2 regions of the Kinneretia aquatilis genome follow, and region 2 is predicted to be linked to the other one. Evidence: riboswitches for the same ligand, from Rfam matches in the RefSeq annotation. Region 2 holds a riboswitch; the other holds the start of a gene.

What was found. A riboswitch is a leader RNA that binds a small molecule or an ion and turns the genes downstream of it on or off. The one in region 2 is predicted to bind glycine.
Positions count from the first base shown of each region.
Region 1: it holds a riboswitch for glycine, as region 2 does, so the genes downstream of both, gcvT (glycine cleavage system aminomethyltransferase GcvT) here and C1O66_RS00115 (D-amino acid dehydrogenase) in region 2, are expected to answer to the same signal.

Region 1 is NZ_POSP01000004.1:835,149-847,221, forward strand. Features, by position in the region: gene gcvP (aminomethyl-transferring glycine dehydrogenase) at 1-2,726, opposite strand, end outside; gene gcvH (glycine cleavage system protein GcvH) at 2,871-3,248, opposite strand; gene gcvT (glycine cleavage system aminomethyltransferase GcvT) at 3,357-4,487, opposite strand; glycine riboswitch at 4,553-4,661, opposite strand; glycine riboswitch at 4,678-4,781, opposite strand; gene C1O66_RS23250 (hypothetical protein) at 4,942-7,041, shown strand; gene C1O66_RS23255 (RES family NAD+ phosphorylase) at 7,056-7,784, opposite strand; gene C1O66_RS23260 (antitoxin Xre-like helix-turn-helix domain-containing protein) at 7,797-8,225, opposite strand; gene C1O66_RS23265 (amidohydrolase family protein) at 8,365-11,772, opposite strand; gene C1O66_RS23270 (response regulator transcription factor) at 11,989-12,073, shown strand, end outside.
Region 2 is NZ_POSP01000001.1:17,220-29,292, reverse strand. Features, by position in the region: gene C1O66_RS00145 (helix-turn-helix domain-containing protein) at 1-116, opposite strand, end outside; gene C1O66_RS00140 (cytochrome P450 family protein) at 266-1,333, shown strand; gene C1O66_RS00135 (antibiotic biosynthesis monooxygenase family protein) at 1,330-1,761, shown strand; gene C1O66_RS00130 (bleomycin resistance protein) at 1,758-2,213, shown strand; gene C1O66_RS00125 (CreA family protein) at 2,314-2,778, shown strand; gene C1O66_RS00120 (diguanylate cyclase) at 2,822-4,600, shown strand; glycine riboswitch at 4,660-4,753, shown strand; glycine riboswitch at 4,755-4,873, shown strand; gene C1O66_RS00115 (D-amino acid dehydrogenase) at 5,046-6,353, shown strand; gene fusA (elongation factor G) at 6,523-8,628, shown strand; gene C1O66_RS00105 (hypothetical protein) at 8,759-9,373, shown strand; gene C1O66_RS23465 (hypothetical protein) at 9,868-10,104, opposite strand; gene C1O66_RS23460 (hypothetical protein) at 10,103-10,297, shown strand; gene C1O66_RS00095 (hypothetical protein) at 10,334-10,600, shown strand; gene C1O66_RS00090 (HDOD domain-containing protein) at 10,833-11,675, shown strand; gene C1O66_RS00085 (methyltransferase domain-containing protein) at 11,662-12,073, shown strand, end outside.

The DNA of each region.
Region 1 (12,073 bases), on a different contig from region 2:
TCTGCCGTGTGAGGGGCGTTGACCAGCGGGTTGTCTTCTGCCGTCCAGCTGCCGTCGGCCACCTTGGCGATCTCGGCGCGGATGGCCAGCATGGCGTCGCAGAAGCGGTCCAACTCGAACTTAGACTCGCTCTCGGTCGGCTCCACCATCAGGGTACCGGCCACCGGGAAGGACAGGGTGGGCGCATGGAAGCCGTAGTCGATCAGGCGCTTGGCCACGTCTTCAGCGCCGACGCCGGTGGCGTCCTTCAGCGGGCGGATGTCCAGGATGCACTCGTGGGCCACACCGCCGCCCTTGATGCCCTCGATATTGCCGCTGAAGTGGATGTCGTAGGCATCGGCCAGGCGGGCGGCCACATAGTTGGCCGAGAGGATGGCCACTTCGGTCGCAGCCTGCAGGCCCTCAGCGGCCATCATGCGGCAGTACATCCAGCTGATGGGCAGCACGGCGGCATTGCCCAGCGGTGCGGCGGACACGGCGCCGATGGCGGTCTTGCTGTCGTAGCCGGCCGAACGGTGGGTGGGCAGGAAGGGGACCAGATCGGCCACCACGCAGACCGGGCCGACGCCCGGGCCGCCACCGCCGTGCGGGATGCAGAAGGTCTTGTGCAGGTTCAGGTGCGAGACATCGCCGCCGAATTCGCCCGGTGCGGCCACACCGACCAGGGCGTTCATGTTCGCGCCGTCCACATAAACACGGCCACCGTGGCTGCGCACCAGGGCGCAGATTTCCTTGACCTGGGTGTCGAACACACCGTAGGTCGAGGGGTAGGTGATCATGATGGCGGCCAGGTTGGCGCTGTGCTGCTCGCACTTGGCCTTGAGGTCGGCCAGGTCGATATTGCCTTCCTTGTCGCACTTGGTCACCACGACCTGCATGCCCACCATCTGGGCCGAGGCCGGGTTGGTGCCGTGGGCCGATTCAGGGATCAGGCAGATCTTGCGATGGCCTTCATTGCGCGACTCATGCCAGGCCTTGATGGCCAGCAGGCCGGCGTACTCACCTTGCGAGCCGGCATTGGGCTGCAGGCTGATGCCGGCGTAGCCGGTGGCTTGGCACAGCCAGGCGGTCAGCTGTTCGTTCAGCTGGGCATAACCCTGCAGCTGATCGTGCGGGGCAAATGGGTGCACGCCGGCGAACTCGGGCCAGGTGATGGGGATCATCTCGGCCGTGGCGTTCAGCTTCATCGTGCAGGAGCCCAGCGGGATCATGCTGCGGTCCAGCGCCAGGTCCTTGTCCGACAGGCCGCGCAGATAGCGCAGCATCTCGGTTTCCGAGTGGTAGCGGTTGAACACCGGGTGGCTCAGGTAGGCGCTGGTGCGCTGCAGCTCAGCCGGGATCAGGCTGGCGATGCCCTTGTCGAACGCGCTCAGGTCCGGCAGGGCCTTGCCATCGGCAAACACGGCCAGCACGGCGGCCAGGTCGGCGCGTGTGGTGGTCTCGTCGAGCGACAGGCTCAGGGCCTCGGCGCTGGCGCGGCGGAAGTTCATGCCGGCGGCCACGGCGCGGGCCTGGATGGCCGCGGTCTGCGCACCGGTCTGCACATGCAGGGTGTCGAATGCGCTGGCGTTGCCGAGGGCAAAGCCCAGGCTCTTCAGGCCTTCGGCCAGCACGGCGGTGAAGGAGGCCACGCGCTGGGCGATGCGCTTCAGGCCTTGCGGGCCGTGGTACACGGCGTACATGCTGGCCACCACGGCCGGCAGCACTTGGGCGGTACAGATGTTGGAGGTGGCCTTCTCGCGGCGGATGTGCTGCTCGCGGGTCTGCAGGGCCAGACGGTAGGCCGGCTTGCCGTGGGCGTCGATGGAGACACCGACCAGGCGGCCGGGCAGGCTGCGCTTGTACTCGTCCTTGCAGGCCATGTAGGCGGCGTGCGGGCCGCCATTGCCCATGGGCATGCCGAAGCGCTGGGTCGTGCCCACGGCGATGTCGGCGCCTTGCTCGGCGGGGGCCTTGATCAGGGTCAGGGCCAGCAGGTCGGCGGCAGCGATCAGCAGCGCACCTTGGGCATGGACCGCGTCGGCGGCGGCTTGCAGGCTGCGCACATCGCCGTTCACGCCGGGGTATTGCAGCAGGGCGGCGAAGCACTCGCTCTTGCCAGCCTCAGCAGCCGGGCCCACCACCACGTTGAAGCCCAGGGGCTCGGCACGGGTGCGCACCACTTCCAGGGTTTGCGGCAGTACGTCGTCGGCGACGAAGAAGGTCTGGCTCTTGCTCTTGCCCACGCGGGCGGCCAGGGTCATGGCTTCGGCGGCGGCGGTGGCTTCGTCCAGCATGGACGCGTTGGCAATGGCCATGCCGGTCAGGTCGGTCACCATGGTCTGGAAGTTGACCAGGGCCTCCATGCGGCCTTGCGAAATTTCAGCCTGGTAGGGCGTGTAGGCGGTGTACCAGGCGGGGTTCTCGAGGATGTTGCGCAGGATGACGCCGGGTGTCAGCGTGTCGTAGTAGCCCTGGCCGATGTAGCTCTTGAGCACCTTGTTCTTGCCCGCCAGCGCCTTCAGCTCGGCCAGGGCCTGGGCTTCGGTCGCAGCCGCCGGCAGGTCCATGCCCACTGAGCGCTTGATGCTGGCGGGCACCACGGCTTCGATCAGGGCGCGGCGCGAGGCGGCACCGATCACCGACAACATGCCGGCTTCGTCAGCGGCATCGGGGCCGATGTGGCGGGCTTGGAATTCGGTGGCGTTCTCGAGCACCGACAGGGGCTGCAGGGCGGACATCAACATGGCAAATCCTTGGAGCCTGGCGCCGCTTGTGGCGGCCTCAGGCCGTTTGTGTTCGGGAGAGCCTGCCACAGCAAGGCGCAAGGACTGCGCTCTGTGGCAGGGGGTGCCGCGGCCTCACTCATAGAGCCGCCGCGGCCGGTTTGATCAGCTGTTCTTGACCAGCTCGTCGTAGGCGGTGCTGTCCATCAGGCCGTCCAGCTCGGCCGGATTGCTCAACTTGACCTTGAAGAACCAGCCGGTCTTCAGCGGGTCGCTGTTGGCGAGCGACGGGTCGTCGCGCAGGGTTTCGTTGACTTCGGTGATCTCGCCGGCGACCGGCATGTAGACGTCGGCGGCGGCCTTGACCGACTCCACCACGCCCGCCACTTCCTTGGCTTCGAAGCTGCTGCCCACGGCAGGCAGGTCCACGAACACCACATCGCCCAGGGCGTCTTGTGCGTGCACGGTGATGCCCACGGTGACGATGCCGTCGGCTTCGATCTGGACCCACTCGTGGTCAGGCGTGTACTTGATGTTGCTCATGCGGTGCTCCGTTGCTTTCGGAAGGTGGAAAGGAGAAAGAAAATGAAATGTAGGGTGCCCGATCGGGGCCGGGCAAGCGCGACGAGAGCCGAGCCGGCTCTCATCCGTTCAGCCGCGGTAGTAGCCGTTGGGCGTGAACGGGGTGCTGGACACCGTCATCGGTGTGCGCTTGTCGCGGACGATGGCGAAGACTTCGGTGCCCAGGGCCGCAAATTCCTTGGCCAGGTAAGCCAGGGCCACCGGCTTGCCTACCGTGGGGCCCAGGGTACCGCTGGTGACCACGCCGATTTCCACGCCCTCGGCGTTGACCAGCTTGGCGCCTTCGCGCACCGGCATGCGTTCGCTGCTGACCAGGCCGACGCGCTTGCGAGCGGCGCCCTTGGACAGCTGCTCGTCCACCACGGCGGCACCGGGGTAGCCACCGGCACGGGCGCCACCGGCGCGGCGCACCTTCTGAATGGCCCAGGTCAGCGAGGCTTCCACCGGGGTGGTGCCGGTGTCGATGTCATGGCCGTAGAGGCACAGGCCCGCTTCCAGGCGCAGCGAATCGCGCGCACCCAGGCCGATGGGCTTGACTTCCGGCTGGGCCAGCAGCTTGCGGGCCAGCTCGACTGCCTGGTCCTGGTGGACCGAGATTTCGAAGCCGTCTTCGCCGGTATAGCCCGAGCGGGTCAGGAAGGTCTCAATGCCGTCCAGATTGAAGAAGCCGCCGGTCATGAAGGTCAGCTTGGCGACTTCAGGGTTCAGGCGCGACAGGGCGGTCACGGCCTGCGGGCCTTGCAGGGCCAACAGGGCTTGCTCGGGCAGGGGCAAGACCTGGCACTTGTCGCCGATCTTGGCCTGCATGTGGGCGATGTCCTGCACCTTGCAGCCGGCGTTCACCACCACAAAGAGGTCGTCCGGGCGGCGGGCGATCATCAGGTCGTCCAGGATGCCACCTTGTTCATTGGTGAACAGGGCATAGCGCTGCTTGAACAGGCCCAGGTCGATCACATCGACCGGCACGATGGTTTCCAGCGCAGCGGCAGCGCCATCGCCGATCAGGCGGACCTGGCCCATATGGGACACGTCGAACAGGCCGGCGGCCGCGCGGGTGTGCTTGTGCTCGGCCATCACGCCGGTCGGGTACTGCACGGGCATGTCGTAGCCGCCGAAGGGCACCATCTTGGCGCCGAGTTCGATGTGCAGGGCGTGCAGGGGGGTCTTGAGCAGGGGAGCGGAGGAGTCAGCAGCGGACATGGGAGCAGCTTTCGAGGGCAATCATCTGGCCCACGCCCCTGAGACCGACTCAAGGAGTGGGGGGGAATGCCCTCGCTGTCCGCTTTACCTGAGAGATTGGCCGCCGGCGTATTGCCAACAGCTTGCCCCTTCGGTGGACGGGCTCGAAACCCGTCTCTCTCCAGTGAGGACGCCCGACGTTTTGTGAACGGGCGTTTTATCAGTCCTTTTGCCTGAGCGTTCGCAGCGTGGGATCACCAGTGCCACTGCGCCTTCGGCGGCTTCCGCGAGGAAGCTCTCTCCTGACGGCGGCGATTGTAGCCCTGGTTTTTGCGCAAAAAGTGGCTCCGTGGCGAGGCCTTTTCGCAAATCCACAAATGCGCCGGCTTCCTCGCGTTCATCACGCCATGGCGGGCGCCGCTTCTGCCTATGCTGGCCGCAGCATGAATCACGCCTTGCAGGCAACACCGCGCCCATGAGCCACACCGCGCCCGAAATTCACCTCTGCATCCAGCAGCCCGGGGCCTATGTGCACTCCCTGGGCTTGCTCGATCAGGCGCGCTACTTCCGCTACCAGTTCCGCCGCCTCGGGGCCGAGGTCAGCATGGCGAAGAACCGGCTGCGCCATGGGGCGATCAATTTCATCTTTGGCGCCCATCTCGGTTTTGAGCCGGCCTTGCTCGATCGCCATGTCTGCGTGTTTGTGAACCTGGAGCAGCTGGGCGAGGGCGGGGCCCAGGTCTCGCCCGAGTATTTGCAGCTGCTGGCGAACTGGCCGGTGGTGGATTACGACGCCGCCAACTGCAGCGCCTACCGCGCCCGGCCGGATCAGGTGCCGGTGTTCCCCCTGCTGCATGCACCGTACCTGAGGCCGGCGGAATCCATCCCGCTGGAGCAGCGGCCCATCGATCTGCTGTTCATCGGCAGCATGAACGATCGCCGCCGCGCCTGGCTGGATCGCATCGAGGCCCTGGGCTTGAGCGTGGCCTTGTTCGACGGCCCGCTTTACGGCCCCGAGCGTGATGAGTTCATCCGCCAGGCCAAGGCCGTGCTCAATGTGCATTTCTACGAGAGCAGCCGCTTCGAGCAGACCCGGGCGGCGATCTGCCTGTCCCTGGGCACGCCCGTCATCTCCGAGCGCGCGCCGGGCACCGAGGTGCATCCGGCCTTCGAGGACTCGGTCCTGTGGCTGGAGGGCGGGCAGCTGGAGCAGTTCTTCAGCGAGGACTTCGGCACCCCGGCGTTTTTTGATTTCGCCCGCCTGGCGCTGGAGCGCTTTGAGCAGGCCGACCCGGCTGTGGCCTATGCCGAGATGCTCGCCGTTGCGGCCAACCATGCCGTTGAACGCCTGCCGGCCTTGCCGCAAGCGCCCTGGCGGCCGCAGCGCCTGCATGTGGGCGCCGGCGCCGATTACAAAGCCGGCTGGCTCAATATCAGCCGAGATGCCGAGCAAGAGCCCGATCTTCGGCTGGACCTGAGCCGCCCACTGGATCTGCCGCTGCGCGACCAGTCGGACGCGCATGGCCCGATCGAGCTGCAGGCCGAGAGCCTGGAGTTGCTCGACGTCAGCGGCCTGCAGCATGAGGCTTCGGCATTGAAGACCTTGCTGAATCAGGCTTTGCGTCTGCTGCAAACCGGCGGCGAGCTGCAACTGGATTTGGCCGGCGCCTTGCCACCCGAGCCTGCAGCTGCTGCGGGCTGGCTGGCCGCGCCCGATCTCTTCAGCAGCTTCTGGCAGGCTTGCGGCGAGGATTTCTGGGCGCTGGGCTGGTTCGGGCAGCGCTTCGAGCTGCTGGCCCATGCCTACTTCGATGCCCAGGCGCGGCCCTGCGAGGCCGAGGCGGCCCTGGGCACGCGGGTGGTGCTGCGCAAGATCGAGAGCTCGCTGCGCGAGCGCACCACGGCGCGGGCGCGCCAGAGCCGCTTGCGCCTGCCCGACGATGCCGTGGACGCGGCCCACCGCCTGTTGCCCGCCTGCCCGGCGGCGCAGGCCGGCGCGACGAAGAAATTCAAGTGGTCCATCCTCGTGCCCAGCCTGCCGGCGCGGCGCGAGCTGCGCAAGCGCATGCTGGCCATCCTGGAACCCCAGGTGGCCCGCTATCCCGATGTGGAACTGCTGGTGCTCGAAGACAACCGCAGCCGCGAGTACGGCCCCAAGCTGCAGGCCATGATCGACATCGCCCAGGGCGAGTACCTGAACTTCGTGGACGATGACGACGAGATCTCCGAGCACTACGTCGACACCATCTACCCCTTGCTGAACGGAGTTGATTGCGTGGGCTTTTCGGCGCGCATCAGCGTCGAGGGTGGGCCCTTCAAATCGGTGTTCTACAGCATGAAGAACAAGGTCTGGGTCGATGCGCCCGAGGGCTATTACCGCAACCCGCAACACTTGACCCCCATCCGCAGCGAGCTGGTGCGTCAGATCCCCTGGGTCGGCCACTACGGGGCGGATCGCACCTGGTCGCACAAGATGTCGGCCTCCGGCCTGCTTCAGACTGAAAACGTGACCGACGCGGTGCTCTACACCTACTACGCCACGCAGAAAGAAAACCGCGAAGGCGTCTGGCGCTGAGCGCTGCTGAGCAATCAGATCACGTGGTGGCCTGACTTCAGGTACCAGTCGGCCATGCGCTGACCGTTCCAGCGCAGCGTCACATGCTCGGCCTGCCGGGCCGGAGGCAAGGCGGCGCGCGGGGTGAACAGGGCCACGCACTGGCCGCCGGGCTGGCGCACGCTGTCGTAGATCAGGCCCGCGCTGCCTTGCTCGCGCAGGCTCTGGGCGAAGGGCCGCGAGGCGGCGTAGGAGTTCGCATCCAGCAGCGCCAGCGCGCGCAGATCACGGTCGTCGGCACGCAGTTCGTGCAAATCGGCCTGCACCGTGACGCGGTAGCAGCGCAGATCCACATCGATGGCCGGCTCGGCCGTGCGGGCGAGAAAGAGCGCGCGGTGGTGGCTGACCTCGGCCACGGCGGTTTCCAGCGTGGCCGCGGCGTAGTAGACACCGTAGCTGCCGTCGGAAAAACGGCTGCCCTCGGGGTTCAGGTGGGTGAAGGCCGCCATGATGGGGCTGCTCCCGGGGCCGCAGAGGCGCTGCTCGGGCGGCACCAGGCTCAGCTCGCCGAGTTGCTCGCGCAGGCGCGGGTTGCCGAGCGCCTCGATGGCGAAGACCACGGCCAGGTCCGCCGGCTCGGCCACTGCGTCGAACAGCAGCACGGGCGGGTAGCGGCTGGGCAGTAGACGGCAGGAATCCGGCCAGTGCACGGGGATGCAGGGCAGGGCGATCGGGGCAGACGGGGGCAGGGCGGAGGAGCTCAAACGCCAGGTCTTTCAGGCCCAGCCGCCGCGCTGTGCATCCAGGTACTGGCGCACGACAAAGAGATCGGCGATCTGGCCGCCCAGCATGCGCGAAAGGGCGCTGCCGCCGCCGAACAGGGGCGCGCTGTTGGCCTTCTTGATCCAGGCATCGGCCCGCTCCGGGATGGGAAGCAGGATCTGCAGGCTGGCGTAGATGCTGAACAGATGAGACAGGCGCTCCAGCGTGGCGCCGTCCAGGCCGGCCTTGATGCGGCCGGCTTTCCAGTCGTAAAACGTGGTGCGGCCGCAGCCGAGCAGGCGCTGCTGTTCTTCATTGCTCAGGCCCCAGGCCTGGGCCATGCGAAAAAACGTGCGCAGCGCCGCGCCGGCGGCGGCCGGGGTGTGCAGATCGGGCAAGCCCGGCTGCGGCTGGCTGTGGAAGTCCGAAGGAAGGGCGGCCATGGCGAACTCCTGGCAGGTGGGCGGCGCCGGCCTGGGCAGGCAGGAGCGGCGTCGCTGAGGAGTTCAGTGTAAGTTCTTTGGCGAACGAAAACAAGAATTCAGTACGGAACTGAATTTTCCTCGCGCCACCCTCTGATCTTCAGTCCTCCTCGCCGCCGTGACCGTGGCCATGGCTGTGTGCCTCGACCGGCATGCTGCGGCCGTCGGCGCCGTCGAAGAAGAAGGGCTTGCGGGCCTTTTGGCGCGGCAGCACCTCGTTCATGCTGCCGACCTCGAAGACCCGGCCGTTTTGCATCACATGGCTGATGCGGTCGCTCTGGCGGATGTCCTTGAGCACATCGCCGTCGATGATGACCAGATCGGCCAGCTTGCCCACCTCGAGCGAGCCCAGGTCCTTGTCCAGGCCCAGGTAATGCGCCGGGTTGGCGGTGGCGGTGCGAATGGCTTCCAGCGGCGTCATGCCGCCGAGGCCGAACATCCACATCTCCCAATGGGCACCCAGGCCTTCGCGCTGACCGTGGGCGCCGATATTGGCCTTGACGCCGCCGCGCTGCAGCTCGGTGGCGGTGCGGGCGACGCGGATGACGTTGAAGTCTTCCTCGGGCGCGGTCTCACGGCGCACGCTGCGTGACTCCAGCACGGCGCGCGGCACGTACTTGCTTAGCAGCGGGTGTTTCCAGACTTCCGTGCGGGCGTACCAGTAATGCTCACCGTCCAGGCCGCCGTAGGCCACGTTGAGCGTGGGCGTGTAGCCGACCTGCGTCTGCGTCCAGAGCTGCTTCACATCGTCATAGACCTCGGCCACCGGCAGGGCGTGTTCGATGCCGGTGTGGCCGTCGACGATCATGCTCATGTTCAGCTGGAACAGCGAGCCGCCCTCGGGCACCACCATCATGCCGGTCTGGCGCGCGGCCTCGATCACCTGCTGGCGTTGCTCGCGGCGTGGCTGCTGGTAGCTCTTGACGCTGATGGCGCCCGCGGCCTTCTGGCGCTTGAGATGAACCAGCGCATCGTCCAGGTTGTTGACCGGGGCATTGATGCTGCCCTTGGCGCCGTAGAGGATGGAGCCGGTCGAGTAGATGCGCGGGCCGGTCACCAGGCCGGCGCGCTGCATCTCGGCTTGCGTGAAGATGTCGCCGTTGCGGTTGGATGGGTCGTGGATGGTGGTCAGTCCAAAGGCCAGCGAGGCGTAGTTGATCCAGCTTTGCTGGGGGATGATCTCGCTCTCACCCATGCCGCCGTGCCAGTGGGCATCGATCAGGCCTGGGATGATGGTCTTGCCGCGTGCATCGAGGCGTTTCGCATCGGCTGGGATCTGCACCTGATCGGCGCGGCCGATGGCGGCAATGCGGTTGCCCTGCACCACGATCACGCCGTCTTCGATCACCTCATCGCCCTTCATGGTGGCGATGCGGGCGCCGCTGATGGCGATGCGGCCGGCGGGCTTGTCGCTGGCCTGGCTGAAACCGATCTTGCGGCCGGCCTGCTGCACCGTCTCGGGCTTGAAGGTGCTGGCCACCGGCTTGCCATCGGCATCCACGGCCGCGGGCGGGAAGGCCTCGGCCAGGCGGGCGCTGTAGAGCTCGTCGCCATGGCTGAACCAGAGCTGCTGGCTGTCGCCGCTCCACTGCATGTTTTCGCCGGCGACCACGTCGAACTGGCGTACCGGCAGCGCGTCCATCTTGGGGCCTACGGTGATGGTCTTGCCGGCCTGCGGCAGCGGCGTCACATAGGCGTGGCTGCGCTCGACAAAGCCCAGCCACTGGCCATCGGGCGAGAGGCTGTATTGGCTGACGTACTCGCTGCGCGCGACCTCGGTTTCGCTGCGGTCCTTGAGCTCGATGCGCCAGAGCGAGCGGCGCGAATCGACCTCGCTGCTCATGCTGGAGCGGCTCACATACACCGCGTCATTGCGGGCGCCGAACTGCGGGCTGTCGCCGTCCTTGCTGATGCGCTGCGGCTCGCCACGTCCATCCGCCGCGGTGATGTAGACGCCGTTCTCCAGGCCATGCCAGGGCGTGGTCAGGTAGCCGCCTCTGGCCTTGACGTAGGCGATCTGCAGGCCATCAGGCGAGAAGCGCGGCGAGAGGTATTTGCCCGGCGCCTTGGTGATCACGGTCTCGCGGCCGCTGGCCAGGTCCAGCTTGCGCACGCTGCCGAGCTTGTCGTCGTTCCAGCTCACATAGACCAGCTCGCGGCCGTCGCGCGAGAAGCTGGGGAAGAACTCGAAGGCCTCGCCTTGCTGCTGGGTCAGGCGGCGCGGCGCGGCATCCGAGCGCAGGTCCTTGAGGTAGAGATGGCCCAGGGCCGAGTAGACGACCGATTTGCCATCGGGCGAGGTGTTGACCCAGCGCAGCTGCTTGACGGCGAACTGATCGGGCGCCACTTCTTGCGGCACGCGCAAGGCCTCGCGCACCTCGCGCTGGTCTTTCACATGGAAGGGGATCTCGGCGGCCGTGCTCTTGAAGGGGTCGACGCGCCAGAGCTTGCCCTGGGCCCAGACGACGATCTGTTTGGCATCTGGCGTCCAGGCAAAGGCCGGGTAGACGCCGTTGATGGACCAGCTCTCCTGCAGATCACGCTCCAGCTGGCCCCAGGCGGCGAACTCGCGGCCGCTGCTCAGGTCCTTGAGGAAGAGCGTGCTCTGGTTGCGCACCCGGCGCACAAAGGCCAGGTACTTGCCATCGGGCGAGGGGGTGGGGCGGATGGCGCCGCCGGCGCCTTGAACAAAGGCCTCGACCGTGCCGTCGCTGAGGTCCTGGCGGAAGATCTTGAAGATCTCGCCGTTGGAGTTTTTGTTGTACTCGAAGCTGCGGCCCGGCGTGGTGTCTTGCGAGTAGTAGAGGTATTTGCCGTCGGGCGAAAGCGCGGGCTCGCCCAGGTCTTTCTGCCAGTTGGGCTTCTCATTCAGCTGCACGCCCTTGTTGCCGGCCGCGGCGCCATCCACATGGAAGAGCCAGATCTCGCCCGAGCCGGCCGAGCGTGTGCCGGTGTAGTGCTTGCGCGCGGCGATGTACTTGCCGTTGGGGTGCCAGACCGGGTTGTTGAGCAGGCGGTAGTCTTCCTTGGTCACAGCGCGGGCGCCGCTGCCGTCGGCATTCATCACCCAGATGTTGTCGCCGCCGCCGGCGTCGCTCTGGAAGGCGATCTGGCGGCCATCGGGTGAGAAGCGGGCTTGCTGCTCCCAGGCGATGGAATGGGTCAGGGGCTTGGCCTCGCCGCCCGCGATGGGCAGCAGGTAGAGGTCACCAAGCAGGTCGAAGACCAACTGCTTGCCGTCAGGGCTTACGTCCACGCTCATCCAGGTGCCGCTGCGGGTGTCGATCTGCACCTGGCGGCCGGTGCCGGGCGGCTGGTTGACGTTCCAGGTTTTCTTGTCGGCCGCTTTCTCAGTCGCCTTTTCGGCAGCCGGGGCTGTTTGGGCCACACCGCTGTGCACGGCTCCCAGCAGGGCGACGGCCAGGGCGCAGGCGCGCAAGGCGGAGGGGCAGGTCTTGCCCGCGGTGGCGGGGCTCAGAAACAAAGGTGTGGCAGTGCTTGTGCTCATGGGATGACTTGGGTGAAGTGCCGGGCGAGGATAGCGACAGCCGCCTCCTGCAGCCATGAGCAATTGCCCTCTGCGGCGGGCTCCTTCGCGTCAGTTGGGCGCTGCTCGCGCAAGTGCCTGAGCGGCGCCACGGCTCATGGCCGTGGTGCCCATCTGAAGCTGAGCTGAAGTGGGGCGCTCTCCACAGTGCTACCGTTGCAGCAGGAGGTAAGGCGCATGCGTCTGATGCTGCTTGAAGATGACGACACCTTGGGCGAGGGCTTGAGCGAGTTCCTGCGCCTGGAGGGCCATCTGGTGGATT
Region 2 (12,073 bases):
TCGAGCAGGCAGCACAAGATGCGCGCACGCGCCGGCTCGCCCATGGCCTGAGCCAATGCGGCCAGGGCTTGATCGGCAAAGCCAGCGCCGCGGGGCGGCAAGGGTGTGTCATCCATGCTTCGATGGTAAGCGAAGCATGTGCGCGGCCAGCACCAGACACTGACGCCTCTGAACTCACTGAGCCCCTCTCTCCACCTCCATGCCCTGCCCCTTCACCTCCCCACTTCCACCCGACGCCCCATCCAGCCCAGCGGCCGACACCCCCATGGCCGCGCAGGACTGCAAGCGGTTTGATTTCGACCCCATCTTGCAAGCCCATGTGATCGCGGGGCCTGATCTGCTGCGTCAGGCGCTGAGGCATCCGGACCTCGGCGTGCGGCCGCCCGATCAGCCCCTGCCGCCAGCCTTGCAAGGCCGCCGCTTCGGCGCCATTTACGGCCAATGGCTGCGCATGCGCGAAGACCCCGCACGCAACGCAGAACGACAGGCGCTGGAGCAGGCCCTGACCGCGCTCGACCGCCGCGTGCTGCAGGCCGAGGCCCAGCATCAAGCCCGCCTGGCCTTGAGCCAGAGCTGGGAGGCCTGGCAATGGTCCAGCCTGCCGGCCAGCCTGGCCGCCATGCTGGGCGTACCCATGTCCAGTGCAGCGGATCAAGCCTCGCTTCGGCAGCAGCTCCAGGCCCTGGCCCAGGCGCTACGACCGGAAGCCGGGCCGCGCGAGCTGGACGCGGCCGACCAGGCTTGCGAAGCCTTGACGCAGGGCCTGGGCCGCCAGGGCCCTGCGCCGCTGTGGCGAGGCTTGAGCCTGCCGAACTGGGATGCAGCAGCCCAGGCAATCGGTTTGCTGTGGCAAAGCCATGAGGCTGGCGCCGGATTGCTGGGCCAGGCCCTGCTGGCCGGCGCGGGGCATGAGGCAGAGCTGCTGCGGCTGGCGCAGAGCCCGGGCGTCATCCAGCATACGCGGCGCTGGGCCTTGCACGACTGCCGCTTGGGTGACAGCTACCTACCGCGGGGCACGGCCCTGCTTCTGCGCCTGGCTTGCGAGCCCGCGGAGCCGGGCGCCGGCCTGAGCTTCGGACACGGCCGCCATCAATGCCCGGGCCAGGAACTGGCCTTGCTCATGGCGCAGGCCACCCTGGGCGTCGCCCGCCAGGCCTTGGCGCAGGGCATCGCGCCCCCGTCCTGGCAGGGCCACCATGCACTGGCCCATGCCCGCGTGCCGCGCCTTGCCGACAGGGCCGACCGAGCCGAGAGCCTCGTGCTTGCTGACGCCAAGCTGCCCACCGAGCGAGCGCCAACACCCTCGACCACAGCCCAGGAGTCGCGCCCATGATCCTCGTGGTGTTTGAAGTGAAGCTCGCAGCCGGCCAGCGCGAGCATTACCTGGCGCTGGCGGCGGCCTTGCGGGCGGAGTTGGCGCAGATCGACGGCTTCATCAGCATCGAGCGTTTCCAAAGCCTGAGCGATCCCGACACGCTGCTCTCGCTGTCCTGCTTCCGTGACGAAGCCGCCGTCCAGGCCTGGCGTTCGCAAGCCGCCCACCGCGAGGGCCAGGCTCAGGGTCGGGCGACAGTGTTTGCCGACTATCGCCTGCGCGTGGCCGCCGTGCTGCGCGACTACGGCTTGCACGATCGCGTGCAGGCACCGGCGGACAGCCGGCAGGCCCTGGAAGCGCCCCTCGCCGGCGGCGCGCAACTCGCCCAGCCAAGCCACGGATGCCGCACACAATCGGCGCTTCGCCACGCTCCCCATCCACCGTGAACCGCTGCGCGCCCACCGAACCCTTCTGGAACCCCATGGTGCCCGAGCTCGCCGTCAGCGATCTGGCTGCATCGCTGCACTTCTACCGGGCCTGCGGATTTGAGGTCCGCTTTCGCCGCGATGATCCCCCGTTTGCCTATCTGGAGCTCGGCCGCGCGCAGCTGATGCTGGAGCAAGACCACGCGCACAGCTGGCTGACCGCGCCGACCGAAACGCCGCGTGGCCGCGGCATGAATCTGCAGATCGAGGTCGAGGATGTCGAGCAGCTCCAGGCGCAGCTGCGCCAGTTCGGCTGCCCCCTCTTCCGCGCGCTGGAAGAAAGCTGGTACCCGGTGTCCGAGCGGGAAGAAGAAGGGCAACTGGAGTTTCTGGTACAAGACCTGGATGGCTATCTGCTGCGCTTTTGCCAAGTCCTGGGCTCACGCGAACGCCCGAGCCCTGGCGAGCACTGACGCCCCACCACTCGACGCCACCGCACACGCCGCCACCATGCCCAAGACGCACACCCCGCTCGCCTCGAAGATCTCCTCGTTCTGGCGCCGTGCCGGCCTGATGGGGCTGGGAATCGCAGCTCTTTTCTTGGGCCTGCCGGCCCGGGCGAGCGGCGAGGCCGTGGGCGAGGTCGACACTGCGTTCAAGCTGATCGGCCCCGATCACAAGGTGGTGGTGGAGGCCTACGAAGACCCCAAGGTCACGGGCGTGACCTGCTACGTCTCGCGCGCCAAGACCGGCGGCATCAAGGGCGGCCTGGGCTTGGCCGAAGACAAAGCCGAGGCCTCCATCGCCTGCCGTCAGACCGGGCCGATCGGTTTCGCCAAGCCCCTGGCACGGCAGGAAGAGGTGTTCAACGAGCGCATGTCCCTGGTGTTCAAGAAACTGCGCATCGTGCGCATGGTCGACAGCCGGCGCAACACCCTGGTCTACCTGACCTATTCGGACCGCCTGGTCGACGGCTCGCCGCAGAACAGCGTGACCGCCGTGCCGGTGGATCGCGCCACGCCGATTCCGCTCAAGTGAGCGCAGTGCCAGGCGGCAAGCCCGAGACCTTGAACGCCGGCCGATGAAAGCCCGAGCACAGCCTCCCTGCCGCCCCCGGCTCACGCCGGAGCAGGTGGACGCGCTGAATGCCGAAGCCTACGCGCTGCGCATGTCGGACACGCCGCGGGCCTTGCGTCTGGCGCAGCAGGCCCATGAGCAGGCCCTGGCCATCGACCACCCGCGCGGCCTGGCCTATGCCTTGCTGCGCTGGAGCCTGTGCGAGTTCATCCTGGGCCAGCCGGTGGCGCCACTGCAAGCCCGACTGGATCGGGCCCACAGCCTGCTGGAGGCGCTGGGCGAGATCGATGGCCATCTGGATGCCTTGAACTTGCAGGCCCTGATACAGGCCCGCCAAGGCGACTATGAACAGGCCCTGCATTTGGACCAGCGAGCCCTGGAACTCGCCCGCCTCCACCAGGCCAGTCATGCCGAATCTCGCGCCCTGAACAATATGGCGGTGACCCGCCTCACGCAGGGCCAATTCCCGGAGGCCCTCGAGTTGCTTCAGCTCAGCCTCGCACTGGCCGAGCACAACGGCTCCATCGTCGATCAGGCCTATGCCCTGGGTCAGATGGGCCAGGTGCTGCAAGGCATTGGTGAGATGGACTTGGCCGCGGAGCATCTTCAGCGCAGCCTGCACTGCGCACGCCAGACCCAGGACCTGGCGCGCCAGGCCACCAGCGCGCTGGACCTGGGCACACTGCTGAGCAAACTCGGCCAGCATGCCGAGGCTTGCCTTCTTCTGGACGAAGCGCTGACCCTGTCGCGGCGCACCGGCAATGTCAACGATCTCGGCCAGGCACTGCTGGGCCTGGGCCAGTCCTGCCTGGCGCGAGGGGCAGTGGACGCGGCCCTGGCCGCCTTCGAAGAAGCCCGGCCGCTGGCCCTGAGCGTGGGCGACAGCCCTTCGCTGTGCAGCATCGAGATGGGCCTGGCCGACGTGTGGCAAGCCCGAAACGATCTGCCGCAAGCCCAGGGCGCCCTGGAACGCGCACTGGCTCATGCCACGAAAGGCCGGCTCACCGCCCTGGCAAGCCAGGCTCATCGGGCCCTGTCCGAGCTGGCCGAGCGGCGAGCCGATCACGCCCTGGCCCTGCAGCACTACAAGGCCCACCATGCCTGCGAACAACGCCTGCTGGGCGAGCACTCGCAGCAGCGCCTGCGCGGCCTGTTCGTGCGCCAGCAGGCCCAGGCCCTGAGCCAGGAATTGCAGGCAGCCCGACAGGCGGATCAGGAAAAGCAGGCCTTGCTGACGCAACTCTCGGCGCAAGCCGACTTGCTGCGCCAGCTCAGCCATGAGGACGCCCTGACCGGCCTGGCCAATCGCCGCTGGCTGGACCTGCTGCTTGAACAGGAGTGCGAGCGCGCGGCGCGCTTTCGCCACCCGCTCAGCCTGGCCATGCTGGACCTCGATCACTTCAAGGCCGTCAACGACCGCTTCGGCCATGCGGTGGGCGATGCCGTGCTGCGCCAGCTTGCTCGCCTGCTGCGTGACCACTGCCGGCGCGCCGATGTGGTGGCGCGTTATGGCGGCGAGGAGTTCACCCTGATCCTGGTGGAGGCCCCCCTGCCCCTGGCCAGCCAGCTCTGCGACAAGCTGCGCCAGCAGATCGAGCGCTTTGACTGGCGCAGCCTGCACCCCGATCTGCATGGCATCACCGTCAGCATGGGCCTGGCCGGCAACGCCGAAGCCCACACGCCCGAAGCCTTGTGCGCCCTGGCCGATGAGCGCCTCTACCAAGCCAAGGGCGAGGGCCGAAACTGTGTCCGTCCGACCGGACTCCTGGCCGACTCTCGCTGATCCCAGGGCTGCCCCGCATTTGCCCTGACTTCGCATACAGGCAAGCCCGTCTACACTGCACACCGGATTCAGGAGAGTGCAGGCCCGCTTTGGACCCTGCCGCCGAAGGCGCAAGCTCCCATACTCGCTCAGGCCCCGTACTGGATCCGTCAACAAGCCGAATGCTGGAGAGAGCGGCCCGCGCAGACGATGCGCAAGCCGCCACCGAAGGAGCAAGGCCATGCCCCCGGGGCGCGGCTGAATCTCTCAGGTAACAGGGACAGCGGGAGCGGCGCGCGTCAAGCGCACGCTCTTGCTGCCATTGCCCGATCTGTGCTCTGCCCGGCTCGCGCCCCACCCTGGGGTGCCTCACCTGCCTGGAACGAAACACAGCCCGCGCTGGGCCTGGGCGTACGCCTGCGCGTCTCACTCAACGGTCTGTTTGTCTTGTTTCAGGAGTGCACACATGCACGCAATCGTCCTGGGCGCCGGGGTCACCGGCGTCACCACCGCCTGGTATCTGCGCCAAGCGGGTTTTGAAGTCACCGTGATCGACCGCCAGCCCGCGGCCGGCCTGGAAACCAGCTATGCCAACGGCGGCCAGATTTCCGTCTCGCATGCCGAGCCCTGGGCCAACCCGGGCGCGCCGCTCAAGGTCTTGAAATGGCTGATGAAGGAGGATGCGCCCCTGCTCTTCCGCCTGCGCGCCGACCCGGCCCAGTGGCGCTGGGGCCTGCAGTTCCTGCGCGAATGCACGCCGGGCCGCACCGCCCACAACATCCGCAACATCGTCAATCTGGGCCTCTACAGCCGCGAGCAGCTGCAGCGCCTGCGCGCCGCCACCGGCATCGCCTACGACCAGCGCCAGCAAGGCATCCTGCACTTCTACACCAGCGAGCAGGAGTACGCCGCTGCGCAGGAGCCGGCCCGCATCATGCGCGAGCAAGGCTGCGAGCTGGACATGAAAACGCCCGAGGAATGCGTGGCCATCGAGCCGGCGCTGGCGCAATGCCGCGCGCAGATCGTCGGCGGCAGCATGACGCCCAGCGACGAGTCGGGCGACGCCCATCGCTTCACCCAGGCACTGGCCGCCCTGGCCGAGCAGGCCGGGGTGAAGTTCCGCTATCAGACGCGTGTGCTGGGCTGCGAGCGCGAGGGCCAGGATCTGGCGCGGGTGATCGTGGCCGATGCGAACGGTGAAATCGAGCGCCTGACCGCCGACCGCTTTGTGCTTTGCCTGGGCTCCTTCAGCCGCGGCCTGGCGCGCGAGCTGGGCGTGTCGCTCAACATCTACCCGGCCAAGGGCTACTCGATGACGCTGCCGGTGATCTCGCCCGCGCACAGCTACCAGGTCTCGCTGACCGACGACGAGTACAAGCTGGTGTTCTCGCGCCTGGGTGATCGCCTGCGCGTGGCCGGCACGGCCGAGCTCAATGGCTATGACAGCACGCTCAATCTGCGCCGCTGCGAGGCCTTGCTGCGGCGCACGCGCGAGCTGTTCCCGCAGATGGTGGCGCCCGAGGGCCAGCCCAGCGGCGCCCAGTACTGGACCGGCCTGCGCCCGGCCACGCCCTCCAACCTGCCTTACATCGGCGCCAGCCGCGTTGGCCGCCTCTTCCTCAACACCGGGCACGGCACCCTAGGCTGGACGCACAGCTGCGGCTCGGCCGCGGCCCTGGCGGACCTGATCTGCGGCCGCCGGCCCGAGCTGGATTACGCCTTCTGCGGGCCTGAGCTCGGCGCCTGGGCCGGCCGGGCGCAAGCGGCCACTTGAGCGAACCGGCCCAAGCCCGCCGGCGCGGGCCTTGTAAGCCGGCCGGGCTTCCTCTACCCTGAGGCCAGAGCCGAGCGGACCCCTCCCCTGCGTCAAAGCCCGGCACCGCGCACGCATCCATCACCGCGCCCCACAAAAGCCGGGGCGCCGGAGAGCCAAGGAGACTGCCATGAGCCCGAGCCCGAACGGCGACGCCAGCCGCGCCCCATCCGCCACCGGTGCGCCCCAGTCGCACCTTTCGCCAGCGGTCGCGGCCCTGCGCAGCCTGGCCCTGGTCGGCCCCGCGGCGGCGGGCAAGACCAGCTTGCTGGAGGCCTTGCTGCTGCAGGCCGGCGCCATCACCCAGGCCGGCACGGTGGAGCGCGGCAACACCGTCAGCGATTTCGACCCGCTGGAGCGCCGCTACCAGCATTCCCTGCACAGCAGCGTGGTGCATCTGGAGCATGGCGGCGTGCGCATCCACGCCATCGACACGCCCGGGGCGGCCGATTTCATCGGCCAGTCTCTGCCAGCGCTGGAGGCGGTGGACACGGCGGTGCTGGTGCTCAACGCGCAAAGCGGGCTGGAGCCCATGGCCAGCAAGATGATGGAGACCGCCGCTCAGCGCGGCCTGTGCCGGCTGATCGTGATCAACAAGATCGATCTGGCCGAGCTCGACCTGCCAGGCCTGCTGGCGCAGATCCGCACGGTGTTCGGGCGCGAATGCCTGCCCCTGAACCTGCCGGCCGAAGGCGGGCGGCGCGTGCTGGACTGCTTTTACAACATCATCGGCCAGGCCGATTTTTCCTCGGTGGGCCTGGCGCACCAGGCCCTGGTCGAGCAGGTGGTGGAGGTGGATGCCGCGTTTGTGGATCGTTATCTCAGCGAAGGCGATGTCGACCCGCGCGAGCTTCACGTGCCGCTGGAGCAGGCCTTGCGTGAGGGGCACCTGATCCCGGTCTGCTTCACCTCGGCGCGCAGCGGCGCCGGCGTGGCCGAGCTGCTCGATGTGATCGAGCGCCTGCTGCCGAACCCGGCCGAAGGCAACCCGCCCCTGTTCCTGCGCGGCGAGGGCCCCGAGGCCCTGCCCCTGCAAGCCTTGCCCGAGCCCAGCGCCCATGTGCTGGCCCATGTGTTCAAGATCATCTCCGACCCCTACCTCGGCAAGATGGGCGTGATGCGCGTGCACCAGGGCACGCTGCGCCGCCACAGCCAGCTCTTCATCGGCTCGGCACGCAAGCCATTCCGCGTCGGCCACCTCTTCCTGCTGCAGGGCGGCCGGCATGTCGAGGTGGAGCAGGCCCTACCGGGCGAGCTCTGCGCCATCGCCAAGGTCGACGACCTGCACTACGACGCTGTGTTGCACGACGCGCCCGAGGATGCCCACATCCATCTGCGCCCGCTGGACTTCCCCGTGCCCGTGCATGGCATGGCCATCCGCCCGGTGCGCCATGGCGACGAGCAAAAGCTCTGGGAGCAGTTGAGCCGCCTGGTCGAGGAAGACCCCTGCCTGCGCCTGGACCAGGCCGGCCAAACCCAGGAGACGGTGATCTATGGTCTGGGTGAGCTGCACCTGCGCCTGCTGCTGGAGCGCCTGCGTGAGAGCTACAAATTCGAGCTGCACACCCAACCGCCCCGCGTGGCCTACCGCGAGACCATCTCGGCCGCGGCCGAAGGGCACTACCGCCACAAGAAGCAGAGCGGCGGCGCCGGCCAGTTCGGCGAGGTCTATCTGCGCGTGGAGCCGCTGGCGCGCGGCGCGGGCTTTGAGTTCGTCGACGCGGTCAAGGGCGGCACCATCCCGGGGCAGTTCATGCCGGCCGTGGAGAAAGGCGTGCGCTCGGCCCTGGACACCGGTGTGGTGGCGGGCTACCCGCTGGTGGACCTGCGGGTGACGGTGTTCGACGGCAAGCACCATTCGGTGGACAGCAAGGAGGTGGCCTTTGTCACCGCCGGCCGGCGCGCCCTGATCGCCGCGGTCCAGGAAGCTCGGCCCCTGGTGCTGGAACCCGTGGTGCATCTGGAAGTCCAGGCACCGGAAGCCGCGATCGGCGACATCACCGGCGATCTGGCCGCCCGGCGCGGCCAGGTCAACGGCACCGACAGCCCTTGGCCAGGCCGCAGCATCGTGCGCGGCCTGGCGCCGCTGGCCGAACTGAGCCAGTACCAGAGCCGGCTCAATGCCCTGAGCAGCGGCCAGGGTCGCTACAGCGTGCGGCTCTCTCACTACGAAGCGGTGCCGCCCCACACGCAAAGCCAGCTGATCGCGGCCTACCAGGCACAGGAAGAAGACTGAAGCCTGGCCGAACCGAAGGCATCGACTCTTTATCAAAAAGTCAAAATAGCCGCGACACACTCCGCGCGGGGCAGGCAGACGCTGAGCCCCGCCCCGGCAAGCCGGATGAACGAGGCTTTATCATAGAGGGATGTCATCCGCCCCCCGGGACGTCGCCCAGATCCGCTTGGACAACGCGATGCTCCTGTTCGAAGAATTCGTCGCCGTCTCCGTCAAGCACCCCGATCCCGCCACCTTGCGTGGGCTGGAGCGGCGCTTTGCCGAGCGTTTGCAGATCCAGCCCAGTTACTGGAGCCAGATCAAGAGTCGCTCGCGCCAGATCGGCGAGCGCCTGGCGCGCCAGTTCGAGCAGCTCTTCCACAAGCCCCTGGGCTGGATGGATCAGAGCCACGCCGCCGGCGAGCCCGAGCCAGCCAGCCTAGAGCGTGAGGCCACGCCCAGCGTGCCGCAGGACGATGACGAGCGCTTCATCGTCGGCCTGGTGCTGACCTACTACCGCCGCCACCCGCAGCGCGCCCGCACGCGCCTGCTGGACCTGCTCGGCGAGGTGCTGACGCCGCCGCAAGAAGCGCCACCAGCCGGCAAACTGGCGGCCACCGGGCCCGGCAAGTCGGCACCCTTGCCGGTCTTGCCCGCCAGCCCACCCTCGCGTGGCCCGGCGCCGGCCACCGGCGGTGCGGCCGAGCTCGATGAGTGGCGCCGCCTGCAACAAGGCATTGCGCCACTGAAACCGAAGAAGCGCTGAACGCAGCACTCGAGCCACGCAGCGGACTTGGCACAAGTGCCCGTGCCAGTGCCTGCGCCGGCGTCGCGATCGATCGCACCGAGGTGCACGTCTCCGCCCCGCAGCCGAGCCGCCATCAACGCCGCTTGGCGGGTCCATCCACCCCACACATCGGCCTGAATCCAGCCCCCGCCTCGTGGCCGGGCGGAACTCGTGCCGTGGCGGCTTGCGCACATTTCTTTATCTCTTTTGATAAAAAGTATATGCACAAGATAAACAGTCGTTTATCATTTGCTCAAGCGAGCGGCTCGCGGCGCACCCCAAGCAAGGCGCCGCTCGTGAAGGTCCCCCTCCCCCTGTCTTAACCGGGAGCTGCCCGCCCCCGCTAGCGCTGGAGTCCAGCCAGGCACATCCCCGCCAAGGGATGCACCCCGGCGTCTCCACCCAGCGCCCTGCGATGCGCCGGCCCAGTGCCCACCGTCGCTCGGTCCGCACCGAGTCTTTCGCGAGTCAGTTCAAGCGTTCTCTGCGCCTTGCTCGGCACTGAAGCGATTCAGCGCCACCAGGCCGAGCCGCTGCATGGAGTTCCGGCCGGTGCCTGCCCTGGAGGGCAGCGCCATGCCCCAGATGGTTTGGTTTCTTGTTGGCTGCACCCAGTCGAGCCGCCGCATGGCCAAAACCAATGTTTCGGTCTTTTTCTTGACCTTGCCCCCAACCGGGCGCGCTGTACGGCGCCCAGGAGATTGCCACATGACCCAGTTCACCTCACCCCGCCCGCTGAACCTGCGCCTGCAGAAGCCCTGCAATCCGCTGGTGGCGCCGGCGCTGATGCGACAGGCAGGCAAACACGGCCACCAGCAACACGAGGTTCGCCTGCGCCAAGCCGCGCAACGCGAGCTGCGACAAGAAATCTTGCGCGTCGGCAGGCCCGACGCCAGCCCCTGAATCCAAGGCCTTGCGAGGCCGAAGTGGAGACCCATCATGATGCGTTTGCGAGAACTGAACGGCCCGGACGTGACGGCCGAAGACTACGAGATCACCCATGAAGCCTGGCGCTGGCGCGCCGCCCGCGTGCTGCTGAGTGCCAGTGCCGGGCTGACCCGCCTGGCCCTGCTGGTGCATCAGGTGCGCGCCGTGCGCCGGCGCCGGCCCGAACTGGAGTTCTATGCGGAGGCGGGCGCGCCGGAAGGTGCGCTCTACGCCGATGGGATGCGGGTGGGCACCTTGCCCGGAGTGAGGCGGCTTTAGCGGCGCTCACCTACCCCAAGTGAGCCCAGCGCCGGCACCGGCGCAGCCAAGCAAGCAGCCGCGGGATCCGCTGCGCGGCATCCGTTGATGCTCGGCCGGACGAAACCGATGGGCGCGGGCGCGCACAAGTGCACGGCAGATGCGACGGCGGGTGTGCGGGCGGCGGCCGCGGGTTTCAAGATGAAGCTCCGGCCGCCGATATACGATCCAACACCTTTTGCCCAAGCCCGCCATGTCTGCGCCAGTCCCGATGCCTCCGCTGCGCCAAGCGCCGCCCGATTTGCCCAGTTGGGTGGCGCTGTTCCGTGACGCCGAAATCCCGGTGCTGGCCGAGACCGCCGATGCGCTGGAACTGCTGCGCGCCAATGAAGACGCGGTGGACGCCAACAGCCTCGGCGAGATGATCGCCACCGATCCGCTGATGACGCTCAAGGTCTTGGCCCATGCCGCCGCGCACCGCTCCAGCCGCCTGCAGACCGATGCGGAAACGGTGACCGCGGCCCTGGTGCTGATGGGCATCACGCCCTTTTTCCGTGACTTCGGGCCCCAGCCCACGGTCGAGGATCAGCTGGCCAGCACACCCTATGCCCTGGACGGTTTGCAACGCGTGTTGCGCCGCGCCGACCGGGCCGCGCGCTTTGCACTCGGCTTTGCCGTGCACCGCCTGGACCCGGATGCCGCGGTCATCCACAGCGCGGCCTTGCTGCATGATTTCGCCGAGATGCTGCTGTGGATCCACGCGCCGGAACTGGCCCAGCACATCCGGCTGCGCCAGCAAGCCGACCGACATCTGCGCAGCGTGGCGGTCCAAAAGGAAGTGCTGCACATCGAGCTGGCCGATCTCGAGCAGGCCTTGATGCAGGCCTGGCGCCTGCCCGAACTGCTGCGCCACATCACCAATGACAAGCGCGCCAACGACCCGCAGGTGCTGTGCGTCAAGCTGGCCGTGCGCCTGGCTCGCCACACGGCCGATGGCTGGGACGATGAGGCGGTCCCGGACGATCTGAGCGAAATCGCCGCCCTGCTGAACCTGAGTCTGGAAGCCACGCTGAAGTTGCTGCATGAGTTCGACTGACACGCCGCCCACCGCCAAACCCGCCGGCCCTTCCCAAGCCTTCTGGCAGGAGCGCTTTGAGCAGGGCCAGACGCCCTGGGACCGAGGCGAGGCCCACCCGCAGCTGCGGGCCTGGCTGGCGCAGGGCTTGCTGCAAGACGGGCACGCCATCGCCATCCCAGGCTGCGGCCGGGGGCATGAGCTGCGCCTGCTGGGCGAAGCTGGCATTGCCGCCGTGGGCCTGGACTACACACCTGCCGCCGTCGAATTGGCACGAGCGCAACTGGGCTGCCTTCCGGGCCGCGTGGAGCTGGCCGATGTGCTGGCCTGGCAGCCGCCCGAGGCGCTGGACCGCGTGTACGAACAAACCTGCTTGTGCGCCCTGCATCCGGATCACTGGCTGCGCTACGCGGAACAGC